DNA from 2 places in the Escherichia sp. B1147 genome. Region 2 is predicted to be linked to the other one. Evidence: predicted binding sites of a transcription regulator. Region 2 holds the regulator's gene; the other holds the start of a gene.
What was found. Region 2 encodes PhoB, which activates phosphate uptake and scavenging genes when phosphate is short. Its sites were predicted from a motif close to CTGTCATAAAACTGNCNNAT; they were not measured.
Positions count from the first base shown of each region.

Region 1: serA (phosphoglycerate dehydrogenase) is a predicted target of PhoB. The motif match lies at 13,538-13,557, and genes of this name have one in related genera.

Region 1 is NZ_LFHY01000015.1:393,307-408,456, forward strand. It holds gene A9180_RS16875 (C4-dicarboxylate TRAP transporter substrate-binding protein) at 1-1,004, opposite strand, end outside; gene argO (arginine exporter ArgO) at 1,120-1,755, shown strand; gene A9180_RS16885 (oxidative stress defense protein) at 1,848-2,588, shown strand; gene srsR (LysR family transcriptional regulator SrsR) at 2,759-3,655, shown strand; gene scpC (propionyl-CoA:succinate CoA transferase) at 3,652-5,130, opposite strand; gene scpB (methylmalonyl-CoA decarboxylase) at 5,156-5,941, opposite strand; gene meaB (methylmalonyl Co-A mutase-associated GTPase MeaB) at 5,952-6,947, opposite strand; gene scpA (methylmalonyl-CoA mutase) at 6,940-9,084, opposite strand; gene argP (DNA-binding transcriptional regulator ArgP) at 9,288-10,181, opposite strand; gene A9180_RS24020 (ferric reductase) at 10,251-10,652, opposite strand; gene A9180_RS16925 (DUF1471 domain-containing protein) at 10,868-11,128, opposite strand; gene A9180_RS16930 (FMN-dependent NADH-azoreductase) at 11,145-11,771, opposite strand; gene A9180_RS23405 (LysR family transcriptional regulator) at 11,872-12,768, shown strand; gene rpiA (ribose-5-phosphate isomerase RpiA) at 12,824-13,483, shown strand; gene serA (phosphoglycerate dehydrogenase) at 13,738-14,970, shown strand.
Region 2 is NZ_LFHY01000006.1:67,645-82,794, forward strand. It holds gene sbcC (exonuclease subunit SbcC) at 1-1,238, opposite strand, end outside; gene sbcD (exonuclease subunit SbcD) at 1,235-2,437, opposite strand; gene phoB (phosphate response regulator transcription factor PhoB) at 2,627-3,316, shown strand; gene phoR (phosphate regulon sensor histidine kinase PhoR) at 3,374-4,669, shown strand; gene brnQ (branched-chain amino acid transporter carrier protein BrnQ) at 5,076-6,395, shown strand; gene proY (proline-specific permease ProY) at 6,471-7,844, shown strand; gene malZ (maltodextrin glucosidase) at 7,999-9,816, shown strand; gene acpH (ACP phosphodiesterase) at 9,821-10,402, opposite strand; gene queA (tRNA preQ1(34) S-adenosylmethionine ribosyltransferase-isomerase QueA) at 10,494-11,564, shown strand; gene tgt (tRNA guanosine(34) transglycosylase Tgt) at 11,619-12,746, shown strand; gene yajC (preprotein translocase subunit YajC) at 12,769-13,101, shown strand; gene secD (protein translocase subunit SecD) at 13,129-14,976, shown strand; gene secF (protein translocase subunit SecF) at 14,987-15,150, shown strand, end outside.

The DNA.
Region 1 (15,150 bases), on a different contig from region 2:
ATGACTTCCCCGGCATTGTCCACGCCTTCAGTCTTTTGCTTTTCTACCCACTGAGTTTGCTCTTGCTGATAATCAATCGCTTTCTGCCAGGCGTCCAGTTCTGATTTTTTCAGATAGCGAACATGTACACCTTCCTGCTCGAGCGTTTTTACCATGTTGATCAGATTGTTATCTAATGCCTGGCCTAGCGCCTTCTGGGTTGTAATGGCTGCTCGTTGAATCGCCTCGCGATCTTGAGTACTGAGGCTTTCCCAGGTGTGTTTATTCATCGTCAAAAGATAAACATGGCCGAGCCAGAGCGAAGGAGATAGCAACACATTCGGCGCAGCACGTTCAGCATGGATGTCATATCCGCTATCGAGATTGACCATTAAGCCATCGAGTTGCCCGTCACGGAGGGCTGTTGTGATTTGCTCATTCCACGGTAAGGTTACGGTTTTTGCTCCCGTATGACTTAAATAAGCCCGATGCCAGAAACTGGCTGTGCGCCAGGTGGTTCCCTGAAGATCGGTTAATGTCTGAATGGGTTTGGTGGAAAAAAAGCCTACCGGGTAGCCAAGGAAAAATTGTAAGTTCACGACATTGTTACGCTCAAGTTCAGCGTTAAATTCGGGAATTTCCGCATATACGCGACGAAAGAATTCAACCTGACTGGCTCCATGATCCGGGCCAATAGCAAAGCTCTTGAAGATTTGATGAAGCGGTAATTGTTTCGCTGTGTATTCCGGCACCACTATACCCATATCAGCTTTGCCGCCATCGCTTATCGTCGCCAGTGCATCATAGCTGATGGCGGTTTCACCGTTCCAGTGTGGTTCAATTTTCAAACGTCCCTGCGACTCTTTTTCAATTTCTGCAAAAAATGTCTCTTGAATCAGTTGGGTACGCATTCCACCAAAGGGTTCATGATCGGTATAGCGCAGGATTTTTTCTGTGGCAAAATTGGGGGGAGATATCAGAAGTAATCCTGATAAAAGAAAGGGGAGTAATTGTCGGTAGTGCATATCTGTTCCCTCAGTTTATTAATTAAACTTATACTATATTAATATTATCAATTATCCCTAATGTTATTCCCGCGCTATAGTCTGCGCATCAGATAATTAGCCCGGAATAAATTACGTGATATCTTATTACTTTCAAGGCCTTGCACTTGGTGCGGCTATGATCCTGCCGCTCGGCCCACAAAATGCTTTTGTGATGAATCAGGGCATTCGCCGCCAGTACCACATTATGATTGCCTTGCTCTGCGCGATGAGCGATTTGGTCCTGATTTGCGCCGGGATTTTTGGTGGTAGCGCGTTATTGATGCAGTCACCGTGGTTGCTGGCGCTGGTGACCTGGGGCGGTGTGGCTTTCTTGCTGTGGTATGGCTTTGGTGCTTTTAAAACGGCGATGAGCAGTAATATTGAGCTGGTCAGTGCTGAAGTGAGGAAGCAGGGACGTTGGAAAATTATTGCCACTATGCTGGCGGTAACCTGGCTGAATCCGCATGTTTACCTGGATACCTTTGTGGTATTGGGCAGCCTGGGCGGGCAGCTTGATGTCGAGCCAAAACGTTGGTTTGCGCTCGGGACGATTAGCGCCTCTTTCCTGTGGTTTTTTGGCCTGGCGTTATTAGCGGCCTGCCTGGCACCGCGTCTGCGCACGGCAAAAGCACAGCGCATCATCAATTTTGTGGTGGGCTGCGTTATGTGGTTTATTGCTCTGCAACTGGCGAAAGATGGTATTGCTCATGCACAAGCCTTGTTCAGTTAGGCGCTATCTGATGGAAAAATAAAACAGAGACGCTAAGCTTGCCTCCAGAGGTCCTGAATTTTGGGCAAGTCAATTAACACGGAGAGACTAACGTGAAGTTCAAAGTTATCGCCCTGGCGGCATTGATGGGTTTCAGCGGGATGGCAGTACAGGCCAATGAACTACCGGATGGTCCGCACATTGTCACTTCAGGAACGGCAAGCGTTGATGCGGTGCCTGATATCGCTATTCTTGCTATTGAAGTTAACGTGACGGCGAAGGATGCCGCGTCTGCCAAGAAGCAGGCGGATGAGCGCGTCGCGCAATATATCTCTTTCCTTGAACTCAATCAGATCGCGAAAAAAGATATCAGTTCCGCGAATTTGCGTACCCAGCCAGACTACGATTACCAGGATGGTAAAAGTATCCTGAAAGGCTACCGTGCCGTGAGAACGGTGGAAGTCACGCTTCGTCAGTTAGACAAACTGAATTCCTTGCTGGATGGCGCGTTGAAGGCCGGACTCAACGAAATTCGTTCTGTGTCGTTGGGCGTGGCGCAGCCGGATGCCTATAAAGACAAAGCGCGTAAGGCAGCGATTGATAACGCGATTCATCAGGCTCAGGAGCTGGCGAACGGCTTTAATCGCAAACTGGGGCCGGTATATAGCGTGCGCTACCATGTTTCCAATTATCAGCCCAGCCCAATGGTACGCATGATGAAAGCCGATGCCGCGCCGGTTTCCGCCCAGGAAACTTACGAGCAGGCCGCTATTCAGTTTGATGATCAGGTCGATGTGGTCTTCCAGTTAGAACCAGTGGATCAACAGCCCGCTAAAACACCTGCCGCACAATAATACTTGTAGCCCGACTTATTTGTCGGGCTAATGTCTTTATCTGATATCGCCTCTTTTTTCTGTAATTTTCTGTAAAACCATGACGTAAGCACCTATTTTTGCTTGCGATTTCATTAAGGATGAACTGACTGAAACGGTTAAGCGGACAGGGATGTTTGGAGGAAGCGGCGATGGATATTTTTATTTCGAAAAAGATGCGCAATTTTATTTTATTAGCGCAAACCAATAATATTGCCCGGGCGGCAGAAAAGTTACATATGACTGCTTCACCGTTCGGCAAAAGTATTTCCGCCCTGGAGGAACAAATTGGTTATACATTATTTACCCGTAAAGATAATAATATCAGTCTTAATAAAGCCGGGCAGGAGCTTTATCAAAAACTCTTCCCGGTTTACCAACGGCTTTCTGCTATCGATAATGAAATTCATAATTCCGGACGTCGTTCTCGTGAAATTGTGATTGGTATCGATAATACTTATCCGACGATTATTTTTGATCAGTTAATTAGCCTGGGGGATAAGTATGAAGGTGTGACGGCCCAGCCGGTTGAGTTCAGCGAAAATGAGGTTATCGACAATCTGTTCTATCGTCAGCTTGATTTTATTATCTCTCCGCAGCATGTTTCCGCTCGTGTACAGGGGTTGGATAATCTAACAATGAGTGAACTACCGCCGCTACGACTGGGGTTTCTCGTTTCTCGCCGTTATGAAGAGCGTCAGGAGCAGGAGTTATTACAGGAGCTGCCCTGGTTACAGATGCGCTTTCAAAACCGTGCTAATTATGAAGCGATGATTGATGCGAACATGCGCCCTTGTGGGATCAATCCAACAATTATTTATCGCCCATACAGTTTTATGGCCAAAATCAGCGCCGTTGAGCATGGACATTTTCTTACGGTGATCCCACATTTTGCATGGCGGCTGGTGAACCCAGCTACGTTGAAATATTTTGATGCACCGCATACGCCAATGTATATGCAGGAATATCTTTATTCACTGAAAAATCATCGCTATACCGCCACGCTGCTACAGCAAATTGCTGAAGATCGTGACGGTACGAGCGATTAACCCAGCATTGAGCCAGTTTCGAGATAATTACGATGCAGATCGAAAACGTGGCTAAGATCGTGGTGAATATGCCCGCCGGGCGCATTCTCCAGATAGCGATGCAGATAGTCACGGTACATAGGATGCGCGCAGTTATCGATGATTGTGCGCGCGCGCTGAAGTGGAGAGAGGCCACGCAAGTCGGCGATCCCTTGTTCTGTGATGATCACTTTCACGCTGTGTTCGCTGTGATCAACATGGCTGCACATAGGCACGATGGTTGAGATTTTACCTTCCCTGGCGATAGATGGCGCCATAAAGATCGACAAGTAAGCATTGCGTTCAAAATCGCCGCTACCACCGATACCATTCATTAAATTAACGCCGACTACGTGCGTTGAGTTGGCGTGTCCGTAAATATCAAACTCGAGGCCGACATTCAGAGCGATAACACCAAGGCGGCGGATAATTTCTGGGTTATTGGAAATCTCCTGCGGACGTAACACAATGCGGCTGGCGAAGTAATCCATATTGGCGTAAATCTTGCGCAGTGAGTCGGCAGAAATTGTCAGACTGGAGGCGCTGGCGCCGGTAATTTTACCGGTTTCCAGAAGATGAACCACAGACTCCTGTAGCACTTCCGAATACATCATAAACGGAGGAATATCCTGGTTTTCACCCAGGCGCGCCATTACCGCATTATTGATGTTGCCTACCCCACTTTGCAGTGGCAGAAATTCCCGCGGAATGCGCCCCTGCGCCATTTCACGCAACAAAAAGGTGATCACATTGTCGGCGATTTGCTGGCACATGGGATTTTGTTTATCCAGCGAGTTACCTGCATCAGGTAAGTTGGTTTCCACGACGGCGACAATTTTTTTCGGATCGATTTGTACATAACGTGTACCGACGCGATCCATCGCATGGAAGATCGAAACGCTATTGCGCCGCGGTGGTGCACCAGGAGTCACAATATCCGCCAGTTCTGCGACGCGAGGGTCGTGATAATGATTGAGCTCAATGATCACTTTCTTTGCACGCAGCAACCAGGTCGGGGCATTACCGATCCCACTGGTTAACCAGACGCGACCATCCGGAGCGAGGGCTGAGGCTTCAATTACCGCAACATCAATGTCGCCGAAAAAGCCGTAGTTGACCATTTGCGCCACTTCGCTCAAATGCAGATCAACAAAACTAACCGCCCCCTGATTGATCTTTTTACGTAATCCCGATGATGTCTGATATGGCGCGCGCCATGAAACGGCGTCAGCTTCAGAGAGAATGTCATCGGCGGCGGCACTAATCGACGCTCCGGTCAGCAGGCGAATTTGATACGGTTTTTTCGCCTCATGTTGTTCATTGGCGCGACGGGCAATGGCGACAGGAAGAGCCTTGGGCGAACCCGCAGGGGTAAAACCACTGAATGCCACCATATCGTTGTGCTGGATAATTTCCGCCGCTTCATCGGCGGTCATCCTTGTCCGGGTAATATTCATCCTTTGCTCCTTAGTTCGTGGATCATTAATGACCGACGAAATTAGGTTTACGTTTTTCCAGGAAGGCGTTCATACCTTCCTGATAATCTTCGCTGTCATAAACCGCCCGACGCATCCCTTGAATACGCTCAAATTCATCTGAATTCATGGTGTGTGCTTCACCCAGTACGCGCAGCTCTTCCTTGATTACTGCAATGGCTAACGGTGCTTTTTCGGAAATGTGGTGAGCCATTTGTAAGGTGAAATCTTCCAGTTCGTCGGCCTCAACAACGTGGTTGAGAATGCCAACAGCCAGCGCGCGTTGGGCGGTGATTGGCGAAGCGGTAAAAATCAGCTCTTTGACAATGTGGAAACCCGCGTCGCGAGTCAGGTTGTGGATCCCCACCAGGTTATACGGTACGCCCAGGTTGACTGGCGTCATTGAGAAGGTAGAAGTACTGGCGGCGATGATCAGATCAGAACTCATGATCATTTCAAATGCGCCACCCCAGACGCTACCTTCGACCATCGAAATTACCGGTTTAGGGCATTTTTGGATCACGCGGGTAATTTGACGTAGTGGATCATCGTAAGAGAGCGGATCGCGACCTCCTGATGGCAACTCATGAATGTCGTGACCTGCGGAAAAGACTTTGGAACCACTTGGGGCGCGCAGAATGATGCAGCGGATTTCTGGACGGTTGAGATCGTTTAATGCCTGAATCAAATCATCAATAAAGACTTTACTTAACGCATTGAGTTTGCGGGTATAGTTAAACTCAATGACCGCCACTTTGCTGATGATGGTTACATTAACATACTGATAAGACATAAAAATTCCCTTAATTAAAATACTGAGTCTGGATAAAATCACTGAGCTGCCGTAAACCTGTGCGCGGCGAGAGCATATTATTTTTGACCGCTAATAGCGTTTGGCTGTAATAGCGATCGAAATCTTCATTAGTGAACAGGTGGTGCAGCACCTCTTCTTCGGTCTGTTTACGCAACCATTCCATCGATTGTTGTTGCCGCACCTGTTGTAAACGACCGCTGGTGGTCAGTGCGGTTTTGAAATCGATAATTGCGCGCCAAATCTCATCGATGCCGCATTTTTCCAGTGCACTACAGGTGAGGACCTGGGGCTGCCATTCGTCATATTTTCGACGCAGAATATGCAGAACGCTTTCGTACATATGGCGGGCAATGGCGACATTCGTGTGGTTATCACCATCATCTTTGTTGATGACAATCAGATCTGCCATCTCCATCAAACCCTTTTTAATGCCCTGGAGATCATCGCCGCCACCGGCAATCTGTAGCGAGATAAAGCAGTCCACCATGCGGGCGACTTCCGTTTCTGACTGCCCGACGCCGACGGTTTCAACGATCACCACGTCATAACCCGCCGCTTCACATAACAGCATTAACTCCCGCGCCCGCTGACTGGCGCCGCCAAGGTGACCAGATGACGGAACCGGGCGAATAAACGCTGCATCGGCACGCGCCAGTTCGGTCATACGAGTTTTATCCCCAAGGATGCTGCCACCGGTTACAGGGCTGCTGGGATCGACGGCAATCACTGCGACCTTAAGCCCCTGGTGAATCAGTAACATGCCGAAGGCTTCAAGAAAGGTACTTTTTCCTGCTCCTGGCGTGCCGGTAACGCCCAGTCGCAGGGCGTTACCACAAAACGGCATGATGGCATCAAGCAGTTGAGTGCTGAGTGCCTGATGGCGAGAGTGGCGGCTTTCAACCAGCGTCATGGCCTGGGCGAGCGTAGCACGCTCACCCAGACGTAGGCGCCGAATGCTGTCTGTCAGCGTGGCTTCGTTAATCATGATGTTGGCTAATCCGGTTTAGCACATCACGCACGCTGTCGAGCATGGGAGTACCAGGGCCGTAAATCGCCGCCACGCCACGCTCTTGCAGGAAGGCATAATCTTGCGGCGGAATAACGCCACCGGCGACCACGCAAATATCTTCGCGCCCCCATTTTTTCAGGGCTTCAACCAGTTCCGGGATCAGCGTTTTATGTCCAGCTGCAAGCGAGGACGCGCCCACCACATGAACATCGTTTTCCACTGCCAGGCGGGCGATCTCTTCCGGCGTGGAGAACATAGGACTTAAATCAACGTCGAAACCAAGATCGGAATAGGCGCTGGCAATGACTTTCGCCCCGCGATCGTGTCCATCTTGTCCCATTTTGGCGATCAGAATGCGTGGGCGACGGCCATTATTCGCGAGGAACTGCTCCGTTTGCGCAACAATTGCATCAAACTCGAAGGCTGATTTTTCCGACTGATGATAGCTTTGCGCAATGACGCCAGTAACACACTGGCTCGGTACCAGATAACGATCAAAAGCGGCTTCCAGCGCATCGGATATTTCACCCAGCGTCGCGCGAACGCGAGCCGCATTAACAGCGGCAGCCAGCAGGTTTTCGTTATGCTGTGCAGCGTGAGTCAAGGCGTTCAGCGCGGTAGTTACGGCGGCATCATCACGGGAGGCGCGAATGCGTTCCAGCGAAGCAATTTGCTCGTTACGTACCATCACGTTGTCGATTTCAAGGACATCAGTTTCATCTTCGTGATCCAGCTTGTACTTGTTGACGCCGACGATCACGCGTTTACCCTGGTCGATCAACGACTGTTCACGGGCAGACGCTTCTTCGATCATCCGTTTTGGCAGACCTGCTTCGATCGCCTTCGCCATGCCTCCGGCTTCGTCGATCTGATCAATGATGGCTCTGGCCTGTTTCACGATCTGATCGGTTAGCGACTCAACGTAATAAGAACCGGCCAGTGGATCGACGGTGCGACAGAGTTCAGACTCTTCCTGAATAATGATCTGGGTGTTACGGGCAATACGTGCCGAAAAATCGGTCGGCAGACCAAGCGCTTCGTCAAAGGCATTTGTATGCAGCGACTGAGTTCCGCCAAGGGTGGCTGCCAACGCTTCAATTGTGGTGCGGATAACGTTGTTATAGGGATCCTGTTCGGTGAGACTCCAGCCGGAGGTTTGACAGTGGGTGCGCAGCGCCAGCGATTTCGGATCTTTGGCGCCAAATCCGCTTACTGCTTCGCTCCAGAGATAACGTGCGGCGCGCAGCATGGCGACGTTCATAAACAGGTCCATGCCGATACCAAAGAAGAATGACAGGCGCGGGGCGAAGTCATCAATTTTTAAGCCAGCAGAGAGAGCGGCTTTGATGTACTCAATCCCATCGGCGAGAGTAAACGCCACCTGTTGCACGCAGTTCGCACCAGCTTCGCCCATGTGGTAGCCGCTGATACTAATGGTATTGAAGCGCGGCATATTGCCGGAACACCAGGCGATAATGTCAGCGATAATGCGCATAGAAGGTTTCGGTGGGTAAATATAGGTATTGCGGCAGAGGTACTCTTTGAGGATATCGTTCTGAATTGTACCCGTCAGTTTATCAGGGGGAACGCCTTGCTCTTCTGCCGCCACGATATAAAAGGCCAGCACTGGCAGGACTGCACCGTTCATGGTCATCGAAACCGACATTTTATCCAGCGGGATTTGGTCGAATAGCACCTTCATATCTTCTACGGTGTCGATAGCGACGCCCGCTTTGCCAACATCGCCCGCCACGCGCGGGTTATCGGAGTCATAGCCACGGTGAGTGGCAAGGTCAAATGCTACGGAAAGACCTTTTTGCCCGGCAGCCAGGTTACGGCGATAAAAAGCGTTGGACTCTTTTGCTGTCGAGAAACCGGCATACTGACGGATGGTCCACGGTTGGGCGGTATACATAGTGGCGCGGGGACCACGAACGTAGGGCGGCAAGCCAGGAAGGGTACCGGTCACTTCCAGATTGTCGAGATCGGCTTCGGTATACAGTGGCTTGATGGCGATCCCTTCCGCCGTTTGCTGAACCAGCGAGTCGACGGTTTTCTCCCGACGGCTCAACTCCTTGTTGGCAAGCTGTTGCCACTCTTGCACGTTTGACATTATTTGCTCCATAAAACGCAATAAAAATTAGGGGGTTTGCGCTTACGGTGAGCTTTTTATACGGGTTTGTCGCCAGCAAAAAAAATGTAATGGGGCGTCTTTTTTTGCCGTGTGAGATTTGTCTGTTTTGTGACGTTATTCAAAGAATAAAAAAGGAAAAAAGAAAAACGCCTGATATGTGCTACCAGACGTTAACTGATTGATTAATCCTGACGAAGCACTTTGTGACCATAGTCGAGCAAAGCATCAGTGACTTTACGCATCATGCGGCTTTCTGGGGCAAAGCGATGCCAGTAGAGCATTCGCCGTTGGAATAGCCCGGGCGTCAGGTCAATCAACTCTCCGCTGGCCAATTCTTTTTCAATTTGCAGGTGTGGGATCATACAGCAGGTTGTACCCTGACGAGCGAGTTGCACGAAGGCTTCGGACGAGTTAACGATATGGCACGGTACGCTACCTGGCGGCAGATCGAAGTTTTGCTGCAAAAATGCCTGATGCATATCGTCAAGATGGTCAAAGGCGACTACCGGTGCTTTGAGCAGCGCAGAGCGGCTTACTCCGTTGGGGAAGTATTTCTCGGCAAACGGTTTGGAGCTGACGAACAGATAGTCGAGCGCGCCAAGTTTATCAACCAGGCAACTAGGCAGCGCCTGATGTTGAATACTCACCGCGCCGACCACTTCACCACGACGCAGGCGTTCCTGGGTGCGAGTTTCATCTTCCACCTGTAAGTTCAGGCGAATGGGCGAATCAGCCAGTACAGGAGCCAGTGCCGGAAGCAACCAGGTTGCCAGACTGTCGGCGTTGACTGCCAGCGAGAGCAGTAGTGGGGTGGAACCCGTTTGTTCATCGCCCAGCCACTCTTCTTCCAGCAGCTCGACCTGGCGAAGCAGTGCCAGTAATTTTTGCCCTTGTTCTGTCGGGCGTGGGGGAACAGTACGCACCAACAGCGGCTGCCCGAACATATTTTCCAGCTGCTTAATGCGTTGTGAGACGGCTGATTGCGTAATGCACAACTTTTGTGCCGCGCGCTCAAATCCTCGTTCACGTATCACCGCATCCAGTGCCTGTAATGTCCTGTAGTCCGGGCGTTTCATTTCTCTAACCTGCTCCTCAAATATTCTCATGCCGAACTATGACATAATTTTGCTTTGGGTACAGAGTATTTAACGCATACAAAAGCGGTCATAGTGGAAATTTTGGTTGGCAATACCATTTTCACGTAATCCTTTGCCGAGCGCTTTGGCAACACTCTGTGGGCCGCAAAACCAGAAATGGGTATCGCATCTATCTGCTATTTTATCAGTCAGATTTTGCACCTGTAGGTACTCACCTTTATGCGCATCAAGCAGATGCAGTGTGACACCAGCAAGGATACAAAGTGAGGTAAGTTTATCAACATACCAGGCATCCTCGCCTCGGCTGATGCAATACCAGAGATCTACAGGAACAGGGGACGCACCATGCTGGCTCAGATACTCAAGCTGGGCTATAAAGAGGGTAATGCCGATGCCCGGCACCTTGTTAAGCCATGATGAACGCAACGATAAACACATCGTCAGCGTCATCAAACACCATGCAATGGTCCCCGTAAAAAAGAACATATTTTGCCGTAAGAACCATACTGGCGTGATTGGCTTTTCACGAAAAATAGCCACGGACGAAAAAAAATAAGGCATGCGACAAAGCAAATCAACGTACCTGTAAGATTAGCTTTTTCATTTTTGATTTCGTTTTGGTAGCGGGGCATAGAATAATTCTATGCTCCCGTTAAATAGGGTGATTATTTATAGAAAATCACAGTGGCGTGGATATAATTTTTACCGGAGAAAGAACTGATGTAATAATTGCTGGCTTGTAACTCTTCCGCCTTTTCTTTGATTTGACTTTCAACACCCGCTGGATTGCTATTGTGTGTAGACATGCTCACTTTTGATAGCTGTTCAAGGTTATTGTCCGGTTTTTGTATCTCGGTTGCTGCAAATGCGTGTCCAGTGAGAGTGCAAAGAAACAGCGCAGCAAATAAATTTTGCTTAATAGACATAATAACTCCTTTTATATTAAAGATGATTAAATACTTGTGTAATGAGATCAGGGATTTGCGCTAATGCATTTCTCTCAGCAAGTTCGCGCCCCGGCTGGGTTTTGTCGACGCCTTCGGCGCGCAAAATAGACGTGCTGCTAATTCCCATTAATTTCAGCGTGGTTTGCAGATAGCTTTCCTGATGATCCAGTGCCAGATGTGCCTCGTCGCAATAGATACCGCCGCGCGTCGAGACAATAAATGTGGGTTTATCCGTCAGTAACCCAACGGCGCCTGCCGGGGTAAAACGAAACGTTAAACCAGCCTGACAGACCTGATCTATCCAGGTTTTGAGGCCGGATGAAACGCTGTGATTAATCATCGGCGCGCCAATAATGAGCACATCGCACGATGCCAGCTCTTCAATAGCGGCGTGAATATCATTCACCTCTTGCTGAATTTGTGTGTTCCTGCACTCTGCTTTACCGCAAAGCGCCAGAAAGGTTTCTTCACGCAAATGGGGCGGCGGTGTCAGGCCAACGTCGCGATGAATAATTGAGGCTTGCGGGAAGCGTTGGGAAAGCGCTTCAACCAACGCCTGGCTTAATTTCCGCGAACTTGAATGTTTAAGCATTGGGCTGCTGTCGATATGGAGAATTTTCATGGGGTTGCTCTCATTTTTGCGATGAGAGAAGTTTAACTGTTGTTGATATGGTAATTAAATAGACAAAATTGAACTTCATTGTTGTGAAAATAGAACAATCATGATCGACTGGAATGATTACTACTACTTTGCCCTGATTGCCGATGAAGGCAGTTACAGCCAGGCAGCGCTGCGTGCGGGCGTGTCGAAATCGGTATTAAGTCGACGAATGACAGCGCTGGAAGAGCGCCTTGGCGTGCGGCTGATCCAGCGAACCACGCGGCGTCTGGCCCTGACTGCAGCAGGAGAACAGTTTGCCGTCGAGTGTCGGGCGCTGGTGGCGCAGGGGGAACGGGCCAGAGCGGTGGTGATGGCCGCCCAGGAAAGCCCACAGGGAATGCTGCGCGTCAGCGCACCGGTATTTATGGCTGAAACATGGTTTGGTGAGTTTGTCAGTGAGTTTATTGCCCGCTGGCCCCTGACGAAGGTGCAACTGCTGGCAATTAATCGCCCAGTGGATATGGTCGCTGAAGGCATTGATATCGCGCTGGTTACGGCTTCCGGCGCGCTTGCGGACTCGACGCTGCATTATAAAAAATTACATACCCAGACTGATATTTTAGTTGCCAGTTCGCAGTGGCTAGCCCGCCATCCGCAGGTGAAGGCCATTGACGATCTTAACCACGTCGACGGGATCCTTCGCCTGGCAAACAATGGCGGGAGCCAGTGGCAGTTAATTAATGGCGAACAGGAAATTACGCTGCATCCCGAGGCGCGTTTGCAGTCAAATAACCTTCGCGTCATGTTGCAGGCCGTGCTTGGCGGGAATGGCGTGGCGTTATTGCCTCAGTTTGCCTGTAAACAGGGGCTTGCGAACGGGGAGCTGGTGCGCCTGTTTGCACCGTGGAGCGGCATACCCAGACCGTTGTATGCTTTATTTGCGGGGCGAAAGGGGATGCCCGCCATTGCGCGATATTTTATGGATGAGTTAACCGCGCGACTTGCCAACGGGGTCTGATTGGCTTTTTTTGTATATAATGCGAGTGAAATTTCATACCACAGGCGAAACGATCATGACGCAGGATGAATTGAAAAAAGCAGTAGGATGGGCGGCACTTCAGTATGTTCAGCCCGGTACCATTGTGGGCGTAGGTACAGGTTCCACCGCCGCACACTTTATTGATGCGCTCGGCACAATGAAAGGCCAGATTGAGGGGGCGGTTTCCAGTTCTGATGCATCCACTGAAAAACTGAAAAGCCTCGGCATTCACGTTTTTGATCTCAACGAGGTAGACAGCCTCGGCATCTACGTTGATGGCGCAGATGAAATCAACGGCCACATGCAGATGATCAAAGGCGGCGGTGCGGCGCTGACCCGTGAAAAAATCATTGCCTCGGTCGCAGAAAAATTTATCTGCATCGCGGACGCCTCCAAGCAGGTCGATATTTTGGGTAAATTCCCGCTGCCAGTAGAAGTTATCCCGATGGCGCGTAGTGCGGTAGCTCGTCAACTGGTGAAACTGGGTGGCCGCCCTGAATACCGTCAGGGCGTTGTGACCGATAACGGCAACGTTATCCTCGACGTCCATGGAATGGAAATTCTTGACCCGGTAGCGATGGAAAACGCGATTAACGCCATTCCTGGCGTGGTTACTGTTGGTCTGTTTGCTAACCGTGGTGCGGATGTTGCGCTGATCGGCACGCCTGACGGCGTCAAAACTATTGTGAAATGATCTGACGGGGGAACCTCCCCCGTTAAAAAAATTCTCTTCGTTAAATTTGGTGACATGTGTCACGTTTTTGCCTGACCGTTGCCGAACTTGCTAAATAAAGTCTGATTTCCAGCATTTTGCTCTAATAATCATTGTCATCTGATATTTCGTCATCTTCGCGACGCAAACGTTCATATTGCCGCAATATTATTTTTTGATATGTTGAAAGGCGGATGCAAATCCGCACACAACATTTCAAAGACAGGATTGGGTAAATGGCAAAGGTATCGCTGGAGAAAGACAAGATTAAGTTTCTGTTGGTAGAAGGCGTGCATCAAAAGGCACTCGAAAGCCTTCGTGCAGCAGGTTACACCAACATCGAATTTCACAAAGGCGCGTTGGATGATGAACAATTAAAAGAATCCATCCGCGATGCCCACTTCATCGGCCTGCGATCCCGTACCCATCTGACCGAAGACGTGATCAACGCCGCAGAAAAACTGGTCGCTATTGGCTGTTTCTGCATCGGGACAAACCAGGTCGATTTAAATGCAGCGGCAAAACGCGGGATCCCGGTATTTAATGCCCCGTTCTCAAATACGCGTTCCGTTGCTGAGTTGGTGATTGGCGAACTTCTGCTGCTATTGCGCGGAGTACCGGAAGCCAACGCCAAAGCGCACCGTGGCGTGTGGAACAAACTGGCCGCAGGTTCTTTTGAAGCGCGCGGTAAAAAGCTGGGCATTATTGGTTATGGTCATATTGGTACGCAGTTGGGCATTCTGGCGGAATCGCTGGGGATGTATGTTTACTTCTATGATATTGAAAACAAACTGCCGCTGGGCAACGCCACTCAGGTGCAACATCTTTCCGACCTGCTGAATATGAGCGATGTAGTAAGTCTGCATGTGCCAGAGAATGCGTCTACCAAAAACATGATGGGCGCGAAAGAGATCTCGCTGATGAAGCCCGGCTCGCTGCTGATTAACGCTTCGCGCGGAACGGTGGTCGATATTCCGGCGCTGTGTGACGCCCTGGCGAGCAAACATCTGGCAGGGGCAGCAATTGACGTGTTCCCGACAGAACCGGCGACCAACAGCGATCCGTTTACCTCTCCGCTGTGCGAATTCGACAATGTTCTGCTGACGCCACATATTGGCGGTTCGACTCAGGAAGCGCAGGAGAATATCGGCCTGGAAGTTGCGGGTAAATTGATCAAGTACTCTGACAATGGCTCCACACTCTCTGCGGTGAACTTCCCGGAAGTCTCGCTGCCGCTACATGGTGGTCGCCGTCTGATGCACATTCACGAAAATCGTCCGGGCGTGCTGACTGCGCTGAACAAAATATTTGCCGAGCAGGGCGTCAACATTGCCGCGCAATATCTGCAAACTTCTGCCCAGATGGGTTACGTAGTTATTGATATTGAAGCTGACGAGGACGTTGCTGAAAAAGCGTTACAGGCCATGAAAGCTATTCCGGGTACTATTCGCGCCCGTCTACTGTACTAACTCCCCTTCTCTGACAATCAACGGGCAGGTCACTGACTTGCCCGTTTTTTATCCCTTTTACTGCGCTAATTACTGCATTTGCACCGCCGTGTAATCGCCTTTGCGAGCCTGCTCGAAGAAATAAATTAAAGCCAGATCAATACGTTGTGTTTATTCGAAGAGGATTTACGATGGCGGGGC
Region 2 (15,150 bases):
GTGGCAACTTCATCGGCAGTTAATGCCAAAGAGAGCGTCGGAAGCGCATTAAGTTTTTTCTGCGCATGGGTTAACTGCTGTTGCCATTGCCGCAGATGCCCGCGATCGCTTGCCTGTTGGGCAAACTGCGCGCGCCATCCAGCCAGTTCGTTGTTCCACAGACGGAAACGGTCGTGTTCCTGTAACCATGCATTCAGTGTTTGTTGATGCTGTTGTAATTCTGCCGACTGTTTTGCCGCCTGGTGACGAATGCCGCTGCGAAGCGCTATTGTGCTTTGTAAGCGAGTATTCACTTCTTCAATCTGCTGACGAGTATGTGCCAGCGCTGTTGAATACTCTGTGATTCGTTCCCAGTGCGGACGTAGATGCCGCGCGGGTTGCGCCAGGCCGAGCGCCGCCAGTTGCGGTTGTGCTTTTTCTTCCTCAGCTAACGCCTGTTGCAGTGCCTGCTGACGGCGACTGGCCTCCTGCTGCAACTCATCCTTCCGCGTTAACCAGTTAAGTGATTGTTGTTCTTGCTGCTGCGCGGCGAGTAACTGTTTCTCTTCGTCAGTGAGTACCTGCAAACTTTCTGTAAGCGATTGCACCTGTTCTGGCGCTAATAACGCTACGCCGCTGGCCTGCGCTTGCAGTTTCTCCAGTTCAGTGCGGGCCGATTTATGCTGTTCAAAGACCATCGCGGAGATTTGACCGTAGATTTCGGTGCCGGTTAACTCCTCTAGCAATTCCGCGCGTTCTTTCGGTTTCGCATTGAGGAAGGCAGCAAATTGCCCTTGTGAAAGCAGCATCGAACGGGTGAACCGCCCGTAATCAAGCCCGGTTAACGTTGCCGTCAGTTCCAGCTTATCTTTTACTTTATCTGCGAGGATTTTACCGTCTGCGCAGCGCGCCAGCTCTACGCGCGGCACCTGCAAATTACCGTCCGGCTGGTTACGCGCCCGATTCTGGCTCCAGAACGCGCGATACGCTTCACCTTTCACTTCAAATTCCACTTCCGCCAGACATTCGGCGGTATCGCGGGTCATTAGATCATTTTGTGATTGCGAAACGTTAGAGAGGCGCGGGGTTTCGTGATACAGCGCCAGACAAATGGCGTCCAGCAGCGTGGTTTTTCCTGCGCCGGTCGGGCCGGTAATCGCAAACAGCCCGTTGCTGGCGAACGGCTCGCGGGTGAAATCAATCTTCCATTCGCCTTTTAATGAGTTCAGGTTTTTCAGGCGCAGGCTGAGAATTTTCATGCTTCGTGTTCTCCGGCGAGGGTCTGCAACGTCGTGGCGAAAAGATGTTGCAGACGTTGATGCTGCGATTCATCCAGTTCTTCCAGTGCCAGACGGCGATTGAAAACTTCTTCGACGCTAAGTTCGCTGAGGGTTTCACGCTGTTGGTTGGCTAACACACGCTCGCGCTGTTCACGACTCCGGCGTACCAGCAATACTTCGACTGGCAGTGATTCGGTTAATGCCTGGATTTTGCGCTGAATATCATGCAGATACTCATCAGTAGTGATTTCAATATCCAGCCAGACAGGTGGCTCCTGTGGCACATCGCGCCATTGTTCAAGCTGTTCGGTAATTGACGCCAGATCGCCTTTCAGTACCGCCATCGGTTGCGTTACCGGTACGTTCAGGTTTTCCACTCTCTCTAATTTGCCGTTTGAAAATGTCACCAGATGGACATATTTACTTTTGCCACATTCATCAAAACTCAGTGGGATAGGAGAGCCGCAATAGCGTACATGTTCCATGCCGCCAATAATCTGTGCGCGGTGAATATGTCCGAGCGCGATGTAGTCGGCTGGCGGAAAGTTTTGTGCCGGGAAAGCGTCCAGCGTGCCAATATAAATGTCACGCACAGCGTCACTTTTACTGGCGCCAACGGTCGTTAAATGCCCCGTGGCGATGATGGGCAGAGGCTGATCGCCGCGCAGTTTGCAGGCATCTGCATAGTTTTGTTGGTAATAGTCGGTGATCGCTGTCAGCAAATGCTGTTGTTTTTCAATGCCGTTAAGCCCCGCCTGGCTGGTAATAATGTCACGCGGGCGTAAAAAAGGAACGGGGCATAGCACCGCGCCCGGCGTCCCGTCGCGACGAGGCAAAATTTGTGGGGCATGTCCGGCGCTGGCGACCACGGTAGTATTGAGGAACGCCATGATATCGCGCGATTCATTTAGCGTGGCTACCGAGTCATGGTTTCCCGCCAGTACCACCAGATGACAGCCAGTTTGCTGTAAATTGACAACAAAACGGTTATATAAAGTACGGGCGTAACTGGGCGGCGAGCCGGTATCGAAAACATCACCGGCAACAATAATCGCATCCACCTGATGGGTTTGTGCTGTCTCCAGCAGCCAGTCAAGAAAAGCCTGATGTTCGGCTTCGCGGCTTTTACTGTAGAAGTTCTGGCCGAGATGCCAGTCTGAGGTGTGAAGGATGCGCATAACGATTCCCTGGCGAAAAAGCATGGGCGCGATTATACCCAAACAGATATGTTATTTGCTTTTTTCTGCGCCACGGAAATCAATAACCTGAAGGGATGTGCGACGTGCTTTTCATAAATCTGTCATAAATCTGACGCATAATGACGTCGCATTAACGATCGCAATCTATTTATTACAACAGGGCAAATCATGGCGAGACGTATTCTGGTCGTAGAAGATGAAGCTCCAATTCGCGAAATGGTCTGCTTCGTGCTCGAGCAAAATGGCTTTCAGCCGGTCGAAGCGGAAGATTATGACAGTGCTGTGAATCAACTTAATGAACCCTGGCCGGATTTAATTCTCCTCGACTGGATGTTACCCGGAGGCTCCGGTATCCAGTTCATCAAACATCTCAAGCGTGAGTCGATGACCCGGGATATTCCGGTAGTGATGTTGACCGCCAGAGGGGAAGAAGAAGATCGCGTGCGCGGCCTTGAAACCGGCGCCGATGACTATATCACCAAGCCGTTTTCCCCGAAGGAACTGGTGGCGCGGATTAAAGCGGTGATGCGCCGTATATCGCCTATGGCGGTGGAAGAGGTGATTGAGATGCAGGGGCTAAGTCTGGACCCGACATCTCACCGGGTGATGGCGGGCGAAGAACCACTGGAGATGGGGCCGACTGAATTTAAACTGCTGCACTTTTTTATGACGCATCCCGAGCGCGTGTACAGCCGCGAGCAGCTGTTAAATCACGTCTGGGGAACCAATGTGTATGTGGAGGACCGCACGGTCGATGTTCACATTCGCCGCTTGCGTAAAGCACTGGAACCCGGCGGGCATGACCGCATGGTGCAGACGGTGCGCGGTACAGGATATCGTTTTTCAACCCGCTTTTAACGCCTTGCTCTTCGGACGCAGAGCAGGGCTTATAATTTCATAACTGGAGTATCTTACGTGCTGGAACGGCTGTCGTGGAAAAGGCTGGTGCTGGAGCTGCTACTTTGCTGCATCCCGGCTTTCATCCTGGGTGCTTTTTTTGGTTACCTGCCCTGGTTTTTGCTGGCATCGGTAACAGGACTGCTTATCTGGCATTTCTGGAATTTATTGCGCCTTTCATGGTGGCTATGGGTGGATCGCAGTATGACCCCGCCACCGGGGCGTGGTAGCTGGGAACCGCTGCTGTATGGCTTACACCAGATGCAGCTGCGTAATAAAAAACGCCGCCGCGAACTGGGCAATCTGATTAAACGCTTTCGTAGCGGGGCGGAGTCACTGCCCGATGCAGTGGTACTGACCACGGAAGAGGGGGGTATTTTCTGGTGTAATGGTCTGGCGCAACAAGTTCTTGGTCTGCGCTGGCCAGAAGATAACGGGCAGAACATCCTTAACCTGCTGCGTTACCCGGAGTTTACGCAATATCTGAAAACGCGTGATTTTTCTCGCCCGCTCAATCTGGTGCTCAACACCGGGCGGCATCTGGAAATTCGCGTCATGCCTTATACCCATAAACAGCTGTTGATGGTGGCGCGTGACGTCACGCAAATGCATCAACTGGAAGGGGCGCGGCGCAACTTTTTTGCCAACGTAAGCCATGAGTTACGCACGCCATTGACGGTGTTACAGGGTTACCTGGAGATGATGCATGAGCAGCCGCTGGAAGGCGCGGTACGCGAAAAAGCGTTGCACACCATGCGTGAGCAGACCCAGCGGATGGAAGGGCTGGTGAAGCAATTGCTGACACTGTCGAAAATCGAAGCCGCACCGACGCAGTTGCTTAATGAGAAGGTTGATGTGCCGATGATGCTGCGCGTCGTTGAGCGTGAGGCTCAGACTCTTAGCCATAAAAAACAGACATTTACCTTTGAAATAGATAACGACCTCAAAGTGTCTGGCAATGAAGACCAGCTACGCAGTGCGATTTCGAATCTGGTCTATAACGCAGTGAATCATACGCCGGAAGGCACACATATCACGGTGCGCTGGCAGCGAGTGCCGCACGGTGCTGAATTTAGCGTTGAAGATAATGGACCGGGCATCGCACCAGAGCATATTCCGCGCCTGACCGAGCGTTTTTATCGTGTAGACAAAGCGCGCTCCCGACAAACCGGCGGTAGCGGGTTGGGGTTAGCGATCGTGAAGCATGCGGTAAATCATCACGAAAGCAGGCTCAATATTGAAAGTACGGTGGGCAAAGGCACGCGTTTCAGTTTTGTTCTGCCGGAACGTTTAATTGCCAAAAACAACGATTAATCCGCCTTTGTCATTTTTTATTGCCATAAGCCAGCTGACGCTGGCTTTTTTTCTTTGCAGTCAAAAAATGGGCGCTGAATTTTACAATGCCTGGTGATTTTTTGTTCGCATGATTAGCCATAACTTTTTCGCTGAAATAGCGTTTTATACTGGTTAATGATTTCTTATCGTTATATCCCTCTGGTTTTTAGATCCCTTCTTGCTTTAAAACGTTATAAGCGTTTAAATTGCGCTTCAGGTGCTGTCATACTGACTGCATTCACGCGGTAAATCGAAAAACTATTCTTCGCCGCGCCTGGTTGGGAGTATTTCCCGCTAAAATTGTTTAAATATACCGCTGTATCATCCCCAGGGATTGGCACAAAAATTTAACGTTACAACACCACATCCACAGGCAGTATGATTTATGACCCATCAATTAAGATCGCGCGATATCATCGCTCTGGGCTTTATGACATTTGCGTTGTTCGTTGGCGCAGGTAACATTATTTTCCCTCCTATGGTCGGTTTGCAGGCAGGCGAACACGTCTGGACTGCGGCATTCGGCTTCCTCATTACTGCCGTTGGTCTGCCGGTATTAACGGTAGTGGCGCTGGCGAAAGTTGGCGGCGGCGTTGACAGTCTGAGCACACCAATCGGTAAAGTCGCAGGTGTGCTGCTGGCAACGGTCTGCTACCTGGCTGTCGGGCCGCTGTTTGCAACACCGCGTACGGCAACCGTCTCCTTTGAAGTGGGCATTGCGCCGCTGACGGGTGACTCAGCATTGCCGCTGTTTATCTACAGCCTGGTCTATTTCGCTATCGTTATTCTGGTTTCGCTCTATCCGGGCAAGCTGCTGGATACCGTGGGCAACTTCCTCGCGCCGCTGAAAATTATTGCGCTGGTCATCCTGTCTGTTGCGGCGATTGTCTGGCCTGCGGGCTCGATTAGCACGGCGACTGAGGCCTATCAAAACGCTGCGTTTTCGAACGGTTTTGTCAATGGCTACCTGACGATGGATACGCTGGGCGCTATGGTGTTTGGTATCGTTATTGTTAACGCGGCGCGTTCTCGCGGCGTAACCGAAGCGCGTCTGTTGACCCGTTATACCGTCTGGGCTGGCCTGATGGCGGGTGTTGGTTTGACTCTGCTGTACCTGGCGCTTTTCCGTCTGGGGTCAGACAGCGCGTCGCTGGTTGATCAATCCGCGAACGGTGCGGCAATTCTGCATGCTTACGTTCAGCACACCTTTGGCGGTGGCGGTAGCTTCCTGCTGGCGGCGTTAATCTTCATCGCCTGCCTGGTTACGGCTGTTGGCCTGACCTGTGCTTGTGCAGAATTCTTCGCTCAGTACGTACCACTCTCTTATCGTACGCTGGTGTTTATCCTCGGCGGCTTCTCGATGGTGGTGTCTAACCTCGGCTTGAGCCAGCTGATTCAGATCTCTGTACCGGTGCTGACCGCTATTTATCCGCCGTGTATCGCACTGGTTGTATTAAGTTTTACGCGCTCATGGTGGCATAATTCGTCCCGCGTGATTGCTCCGCCGATGTTTATCAGCCTGCTTTTTGGTATTCTCGACGGGATCAAAGCATCTGCATTCAGCGATATCTTACCGTCTTGGGCGCAGCGTTTACCGCTGGCCGAACAAGGTCTGGCGTGGTTAATGCCAACAGTGGTGATGGTGGTTCTGGCCATTATCTGGGATCGCGCGGCAGGTCGTCAGGTGACCTCCAGCGCTCACTAAATCACTGAACATTTGTTTTAACCACGGGGCTGCGATGCCCCGTGGTTTTTTATTGTGTTGATGGGTTAGGAATTGATGGAAAGTAAGAACAAGCTAAAGCGTGGGCTAAGTACCCGACACATACGCTTTATGGCACTGGGTTCAGCAATTGGCACCGGGTTGTTTTACGGTTCGGCAGATGCCATCAAAATGGCCGGACCGAGCGTGTTGTTGGCCTATATTATCGGTGGTGTCGCGGCATATATCATTATGCGGGCGCTGGGGGAAATGTCGGTACATAACCCGGCAGCCAGCTCTTTCTCGCGTTATGCGCAGGAAAACCTTGGCCCGCTGGCAGGTTATATCACCGGATGGACCTACTGCTTTGAAATCCTTATTGTCGCCATCGCCGATGTGACCGCTTTCGGTATCTATATGGGCGTCTGGTTCCCGACGGTGCCGCACTGGATTTGGGTGTTGAGCGTGGTGTTGATCATCTGCGCCATTAACCTGATGAGCGTGAAAGTGTTTGGCGAACTGGAGTTCTGGTTCTCGTTCTTTAAAGTTGCCACCATTATCATCATGATCGTTGCTGGTTTCGGCATCATCATCTGGGGGATTGGCAACGGCGGGCAACCGACCGGTATCCATAACCTGTGGAGCAACGGTGGCTTCTTCAGTAACGGCTGGCTTGGCATGGTGATGTCACTGCAAATGGTGATGTTTGCCTACGGTGGTATTGAAATTATTGGTATTACCGCCGGTGAAGCGAAAGAGCCGGAGAAGTCCATTCCGCGCGCGATTAACTCAGTGCCGATGCGTATTCTGGTGTTCTATGTTGGTACGCTGTTCGTCATTATGTCTATCTATCCGTGGAATCAGGTAGGTACTGCTGGTAGCCCGTTCGTGCTGACGTTCCAGCATTTGGGGATTACCTTTGCCGCCAGCATTCTTAACTTCGTTGTGCTGACTGCCTCGCTGTCGGCAATTAACAGCGACGTGTTTGGCGTAGGCCGTATGCTGCACGGCATGGCAGAGCAGGGGAGCGCGCCGAAAATCTTCAGCAAAACGTCGCGTCGCGGCATTCCGTGGGTCACGGTGCTGGTAATGACTACTGCGCTGCTGTTTGCGGTGTATCTGAACTACATCATGCCGGAAAACGTCTTCCTGGTGATTGCTTCGCTGGCGACCTTCGCCACCGTGTGGGTGTGGATTATGATCCTGCTGTCGCAGATTGCCTTCCGTCGCCGTCTACCGCCAGAAGAAGTTAAAGCGCTGAAATTTAAAGTTCCTGGCGGGGTGGCAACAACCACCGCGGGGCTGATTTTCCTGGTCTTTATCATCGGACTGATTGGTTATCACCCTGAAACGCGCATCTCTCTGTATGTCGGTTTTGCGTGGATTGTGGTGCTGTTGATTGGCTGGATGTTTAAACGCCGCCACGATCGACAGTTAGCAGAAAACCACTAATTCCTGCCTTTTGTCGCCGGATCGGGAGCAAAACCTGATCCGGCTCTTCCGAAAGTTATCCGCCCCCGTCCTCCTCCCTTAAATATCCTTCAGATGATGATTGATCCCGCATCAGGCTATGGCAAGGTGATCACATTTTAATCGCAGGGGAATTATGATGTTGAATGCATGGCACCTGCCGGTGTCCCCGTTTGTTAAGCAAAGCAAAGATCAACTGCTTATTACACTGTGGCTGACGGGCGAAGAGCCGCCACAGCGCATTATGCTGCGCACGGAAAACGATAACGAAGAAACGTCAGTACCAATGCGTAAACAGCGCAGTCAGCCGCAGCCTGGCGTGACGGCGTGGCGGGGAGCGCTCTCTCTCGCTACCGGGCAACCACGGCGGCGCTACAGTTTCAAATTGCTGTGGCACGATCGCCAGCGTTGGTTTACGCCGCAAGGTTTCAGCTCAGTACCGCCAGCACGGCTGGAACAGTTTGCCGTCGATGTGCCGGATATCGGACCACAATGGGCGGCAGATCAGATTTTTTATCAGATCTTCCCGGATCGTTTTGCCCGGAGTCTGCCTCGTAATGCCGATCAGGATCATGTCTATTATCATCACGCCGCCGGGCAGGAAATCATATTGCGTGACTGGGATGAACCAATCACGGCACAGGCGGGCGGATCAACATTCTATGGCGGCGATCTGGACGGGATTAGCGAAAAACTGCCGTACCTGAAAAAGCTTGGCGTGACGGCGCTGTATCTTAATCCGGTGTTTAAAGCGCCCAGCGTGCATAAATACGATACTGAAGATTATCGCCACGTCGATCCACAGTTTGGCGGCGACGGAGCGTTGCTGCGTTTGAGGCACAACACGCAGCAGCAAGGGATGCGGCTGATGCTGGATGGCGTGTTTAACCACAGTGGTGATTCTCATGCCTGGTTTGACAGGCACAATCGCGGGACGGGCGGCGCTTGTCACAACCCCGAATCGCCCTGGCGCGACTGGTACTCGTTTCGCGATGACGGCACGGCGCTCGACTGGCTGGGCTATGCCAGCCTGCCAAAACTGGATTATCAGTCGGAAAGTCTGGTGAATGAAATTTATCGCGGTGAAGACAGCATTGTCCGTCACTGGCTGAAAGCGCCGTGGAATATGGACGGCTGGCGGCTGGATGTGGTGCATATGCTGGGGGAAGCGGGCGGGGCGCGCAATAATTTGCAGCATGTCGCCGGCATCACTGAGGCGGCGAAAGAAACCCAGCCGGAAGCGTACATTGTCGGTGAGTATTTTGGCGATGCGCGGCAATGGTTACAGGCCGATGTGGAAGATGCCTCAATGAACTATCGCGGCTTTACTTTTCCGCTGTGGGGCTTTCTCGCTAATACCGACGTCTCTTACGATCCGCAGCAGATTGACGCTCAAATTTGTATGACCTGGATGGACAATTACCGTGCCGGGCTTTCTCATCAACAGCAACTGCGTATGTTTAATCAGCTCGACAGTCACGATACCGCGCGATTTAAAACGTTACTTGGGCGGGATGTTGCACGTCTGCCACTGGCGGTCGTCTGGCTGTTCACCTGGCCTGGCGTGCCGTGTATTTATTACGGCGATGAAGTGGGAGTGGACGGCAAGAACGATCCGTTTTGTCGTAAACCGTTTCCCTGGGACCCGGAAAAACAAGATACGGAGCTATTCGCGCTGTACCAGCGAATGATTGCGCTGCGTAAGAAGAGTCTGGCATTGCGTCGTGGCGGCTGTCAGGTGTTGTATGCCGAAGATAACGTGGTGGTGTTTGTGCGTGTGCTCAATCAGCAGCGTGTGCTGGTGGCAATCAACCGTGGTGAAGCGTGTGAAGTAGTGCTACCCGCGTCGCCGTTGCTTAATGTTGCGCAATGGCAATGCAAAGAAGGGAACGGACAACGGGTGGACGGGATCCTGACGTTGCCCGCGATATCAGCCACGGTGTGGATGAATTAATGCCTTATAACGCTTTGCGTGAAGCCTGCGCCATCATCCGCGGATAAAACTGCCAGAAGCGGGTTTCAAGGGCGTCGTAATGGGCGTCTAAATCGTACCAGGAGTCACGCAGAGCATCCAGGCGTGGGCGACGGCTTGCCATGCCGTTTAACACGTTCTGGATGAAATCCATATCGCGATAGCGCACCAGCCATTGCTCTGACCATAAGTAGTTGTTCAGATTAATAAAGCGCGGCGGTGAGTTCGGCAGAATGGTAAGCACTTGCTCGCGGGCATAACAGACAAATTCCTGTAGCGGAAAATCGGGCGACAGCTGCGACCAGTGGCGGGAAAGAAAGTGATCCCACATCACATCCAGCGTAATAGGCGCGACACGGCGCGTTTCATTACGAAACCACTCCCGCGCTTCGCGGACTTCCGGCAGATTGTCAGTTAACACATCGATACGCCGATGCATATGAATACCTGCGACCACGTCGGGCGGAAAACTTTCGTCAGGATTTCCGCGAACAAAATCAGCCAGTAAGTTGCCAGAGAGCGAGCTTTCCGCCAGGTGAGCTAAATGCAGGTGAGCTAAAAAATTCATCGATTATATTCTATCCAAAGGGGGTAAAGGTTGCAGGGAGAGCGCCCCGGCACTAGACTACCCGCCTCTTATTTTAGTCTGAGTCAGTGTCATGCGCGTTACAGATTTCTCCTTTGAATTGCCCGAATCCCTGATTGCCCACTATCCAATGCCTGAACGCAGTAGCTGTCGTTTACTGTCGCTGGACGGGCCGACGGGCGCGCTGACGCACGGTACTTTCACCGATTTACTCGACAAGCTCAACCCTGGCGATCTTCTGGTTTTTAACAATACCCGCGTGATCCCGGCGCGTCTGTTTGGGCGTAAAGCCAGCGGCGGCAAGATTGAAGTGCTGGTTGAGCGGATGCTCGACGACAAACGCATTCTCGCGCATATTCGCGCCTCGAAAGCGCCAAAACCGGGCGCTGAACTGATTCTGGGCGATGACGAAAGCATCAAAGCAACAATGACCGCTCGTCACGGCGCGCTGTTTGAAGTCGAATTTAATGATCAACGTTCGGTGCTGGATATTCTCAACAGCATCGGCCATATGCCACTGCCGCCGTACATCGACCGTCCGGATGAAGATGCAGACCGCGAACTTTATCAAACGGTTTATAGCGAAAAACCAGGCGCGGTAGCAGCACCGACCGCCGGACTGCACTTTGACGAACCGCTGCTGGAAAAATTACGCGCCAAAGGCGTGGAGATGGCATTCGTGACCCTGCACGTGGGGGCGGGGACGTTCCAGCCGGTACGTGTCGACACCATTGAAGACCACATCATGCACTCAGAATACGCTGAAGTGCCGCAGGATGTGGTAGACGCGGTGCTGGCGGCGAAAGCGCGCGGTAACCGGGTGATTGCGGTTGGCACCACCTCTGTTCGCTCGCTTGAGAGCGCGGCCCAGGCGGCGAAAAACGATCTGATTGAACCGTTTTTCGATGATACACAAATCTTTATCTATCCCGGCTTCCAGTACAAAGTGGTCGATGCGCTGGTGACTAACTTTCACCTGCCGGAGTCAACGCTGATTATGCTGGTTTCAGCATTTGCCGGTTATCAACACACGATGAACGCCTATAAAGCGGCGGTAGAAGAGAAATATCGCTTTTTTAGTTACGGTGATGCGATGTTTATCACGTACAATCCGCAGGCAATTAATGAGCGCGTCGGGGAGTAATTCCGCGGCGCAGGTTTAAACGTTGGACTGTTTTTCTGACGTAGTGGAGAAAACATGAAATTTGAACTGGACACCACCGACGGTCGCGCACGCCGTGGCCGCCTGGTCTTCGATCGTGGCGTAGTGGAAACGCCTTGTTTTATGCCTGTTGGCACCTACGGCACCGTAAAAGGGATGACGCCGGAAGAAGTTGAAGCCACTGGCGCACAAATTATTCTCGGCAACACTTTCCACCTGTGGCTGCGCCCAGGACAGGAAATCATGAAGTTGCATGGCGACCTGCACGATTTCATGCAGTGGAAAGGCCCGATCCTTACCGACTCCGGCGGCTTCCAGGTCTTCAGCCTTGGCGACATCCGTAAAATCACCGAACAGGGCGTGCACTTCCGTAACCCCATCAACGGCGACCCGATTTTCCTCGATCCTGAAAAATCGATGGAGATTCAATACGATCTTGGCTCAGACATCGTCATGATTTTTGACGAGTGTACGCCGTATCCTGCTGACTGGGATTACGCTAAACGTTCGATGGAGATGTCGCTGCGTTGGGCGAAGCGTAGCCGCGAACGTTTTGACAGCCTCGGTAACAAAAATGCGTTGTTTGGTATCATTCAGGGTAGCGTTTACGAAGATTTACGTGATATCTCTGTTAAAGGTCTGGTAGATATCGGTTTTGATGGCTACGCTGTCGGCGGTCTGGCAGTGGGTGAGCCGAAAGCAGATATGCACCGTATTCTGGAGCATGTGTGTCCGCAAATTCCGGCAGACAAACCGCGTTACCTGATGGGCGTTGGTAAACCGGAAGACCTGGTTGAAGGCGTGCGTCGCGGTATCGATATGTTTGACTGCGTAATGCCAACACGTAATGCGCGTAACGGTCATCTGTTCGTGACCGATGGCGTGGTGAAAATCCGCAATGCGAAGTATAAGAGCGACACGGGGCCGCTCGATCCTGAGTGTGATTGCTACACTTGTCGCAATTATTCACGTGCCTACTTGCATCATCTCGACCGTTGCAACGAAATATTAGGCGCGCGACTCAACACCATTCATAACCTTCGTTATTACCAGCGTTTGATGGCGGGTTTACGCAAGGCTATTGAAGAGGGTAAATTAGAGAGCTTCGTAGCTGATTTTTACCAGCGTCAGGGGCGAGAAGTACCACCTTTGAACGTTGATTAATATTAATAATGAGGGAAATTTAATGAGCTTTTTTATTTCTGATGCGGTAGCGGCAACGGGTGCTCCGGCACAAGGTAGCCCGATGTCTTTGATTTTGATGCTGGTGGTATTCGGTCTGATTTTCTATTTCATGATCCTGCGCCCACAGCAGAAGCGCACCAAAGAACACAAAAAGCTGATGGACTCCATCGCGAAAGGTGATGAAGTGCTGACGAACGGTGGCCTGGTCGGTCGCGTAACCAAAGTAGCAGAAAACGGCTACATTGCTATCGCGCTGAATGATACCACTGAAGTAGTTATTAAACGTGACTTCGTAGCCGCCGTTCTGCCGAAAGGCACCATGAAGGCGCTGTAATTAAAATTTTTCCCTAAGGGAATTGCCGTGTTAAACCGTTATCCTTTGTGGAAGTACGTCATGCTGATCGTGGTGATTGTCATCGGTCTGCTGTATGCGCTTCCCAACCTGTTTGGTGAGGATCCGGCTGTTCAGATCACTGGCGCGCGCGGAGTCGCCGCCAGTGAGCAAACGCTGATCCAGGTCCAGAAAACGTTACAAGAAGAAAAAATAACTGCTAAGTCTGTGGCACTGGAAGAGGGCGCTATTCTTGCGCGCTTCGACTCCACTGACACCCAGTTACGCGCTCGTGAAGCATTAATGGGCGTTATGGGTGACAAATACGTCGTGGCGCTTAACCTTGCCCCGGCAACGCCGCGCTGGCTGGCAGCTATTCACGCTGAACCGATGAAGCTCGGTCTTGACCTGCGTGGCGGCGTTCACTTCCTGATGGAAGTGGATATGGACACCGCGCTTGGCAAGCTCCAGGAACAAAATATCGATAGCCTGCGCAGCGACCTGCGTGAAAAAGGCATCCCGTATACCACTGTTCGTAAAGAAAATAATTACGGTCTGAGCATCACTTTCCGCGATGGCAACGCCCGTGATGAAGCCATTGCGTATCTGAGCAAACGCCATCCCGATCTGGTCATTAGCAGCCAGGGCAGCAATCAGCTGCGCGCGGTCATGAGCGATGCGCGTCTAAGTGAAGCGCGTGAATATGCGGTGCAGCAGAACATTAACATCCTGCGTAACCGTGTAAACCAGCTTGGTGTGGCGGAGCCTGTAGTACAACGTCAGGGCGCAGATCGTATCGTTGTTGAACTGCCAGGTATTCAGGATACCGCTCGTGCGAAAGAGATTCTTGGCGCGACCGCGACGCTGGAGTTCCGTCTGGTAAACACCAACGTTGACCAGGCCGCTGCCGCATCTGGCCGTGTACCGGGAGACTCTGAAGTGAAACAGACCCGCGAAGGTCAGCCGGTTGTGCTGTACAAACGCGTGATTCTGACCGGTGATCATATCACCGACTCCACTTCCAGCCAGGACGAATACAACCAGCCGCAGGTTAACATCTCGCTCGACAGCGCAGGTGGTAACATCATGTCTAACTTCACTAAGGACAACATCGGTAAACCGATGGCGACCCTGTTTGTGGAGTACAAAGACAGCGGCAAGAAAGATGCTAACGGTCGTGCGGTTCTGGTGAAACAGGAAGAGGTGATTAACATCGCGAATATCCAGTCTCGTCTGGGTAACAGCTTCCGTATCACCGGTATCAACAACCCGAACGAAGCGCGTCAGCTGTCGCTGCTGCTGCGTGCCGGTGCGTTGATTGCACCGATTCAGATTGTTGAAGAACGTACCATTGGCCCGACCCTGGGTATGCAGAACATTGAACAGGGGCTGGAGGCGTGTCTCGCCGGTCTGTTGGTTTCTATTCTGTTCATGATCCTCTTCTATAAGAAGTTTGGTCTGATTGCGACCAGTGCTCTGATTGCGAACTTGATCTTGATTGTCGGCATTATGTCGCTGCTGCCTGGCGCGACGCTGAGTATGCCGGGTATCGCGGGTATCGTCTTAACCCTTGCGGTAGCGGTCGATGCGAACGTACTGATCAACGAACGTATTAAAGAAGAGTTAAGCAATGGGCGTACTGTTCAGCAGGCAATCGATGAAGGTTATCGTGGCGCATTCAGTTCCATCTTCGATGCGAACATCACCACGCTGATTAAAGTCATCATCCTGTATGCAGTGGGTACCGGGGCAATTAAAGGGTTCGCGATTACTACCGGTATCGGTGTGGCGACGTCGATGTTTACCGCGATTGTCGGTACGCGTGCCATCGTAAACCTGCTATATGGCGGCAAGCGCGTCAAGAAGCTGTCAATCTGAGGAGTGCGATGTGGCACAGGAATATACTGTTGAACAACTAAACCACGGCCGTAAAGTCTATGACTTTATGCGCTGGGACTACTGGGCTTTTGGCATCTCTGGTCTGCTGTTAATTGCCGCTATCGTCATTATGGGCGTTCGCGGCTTTAACTGGGGACTGGATTTCACCGGTGG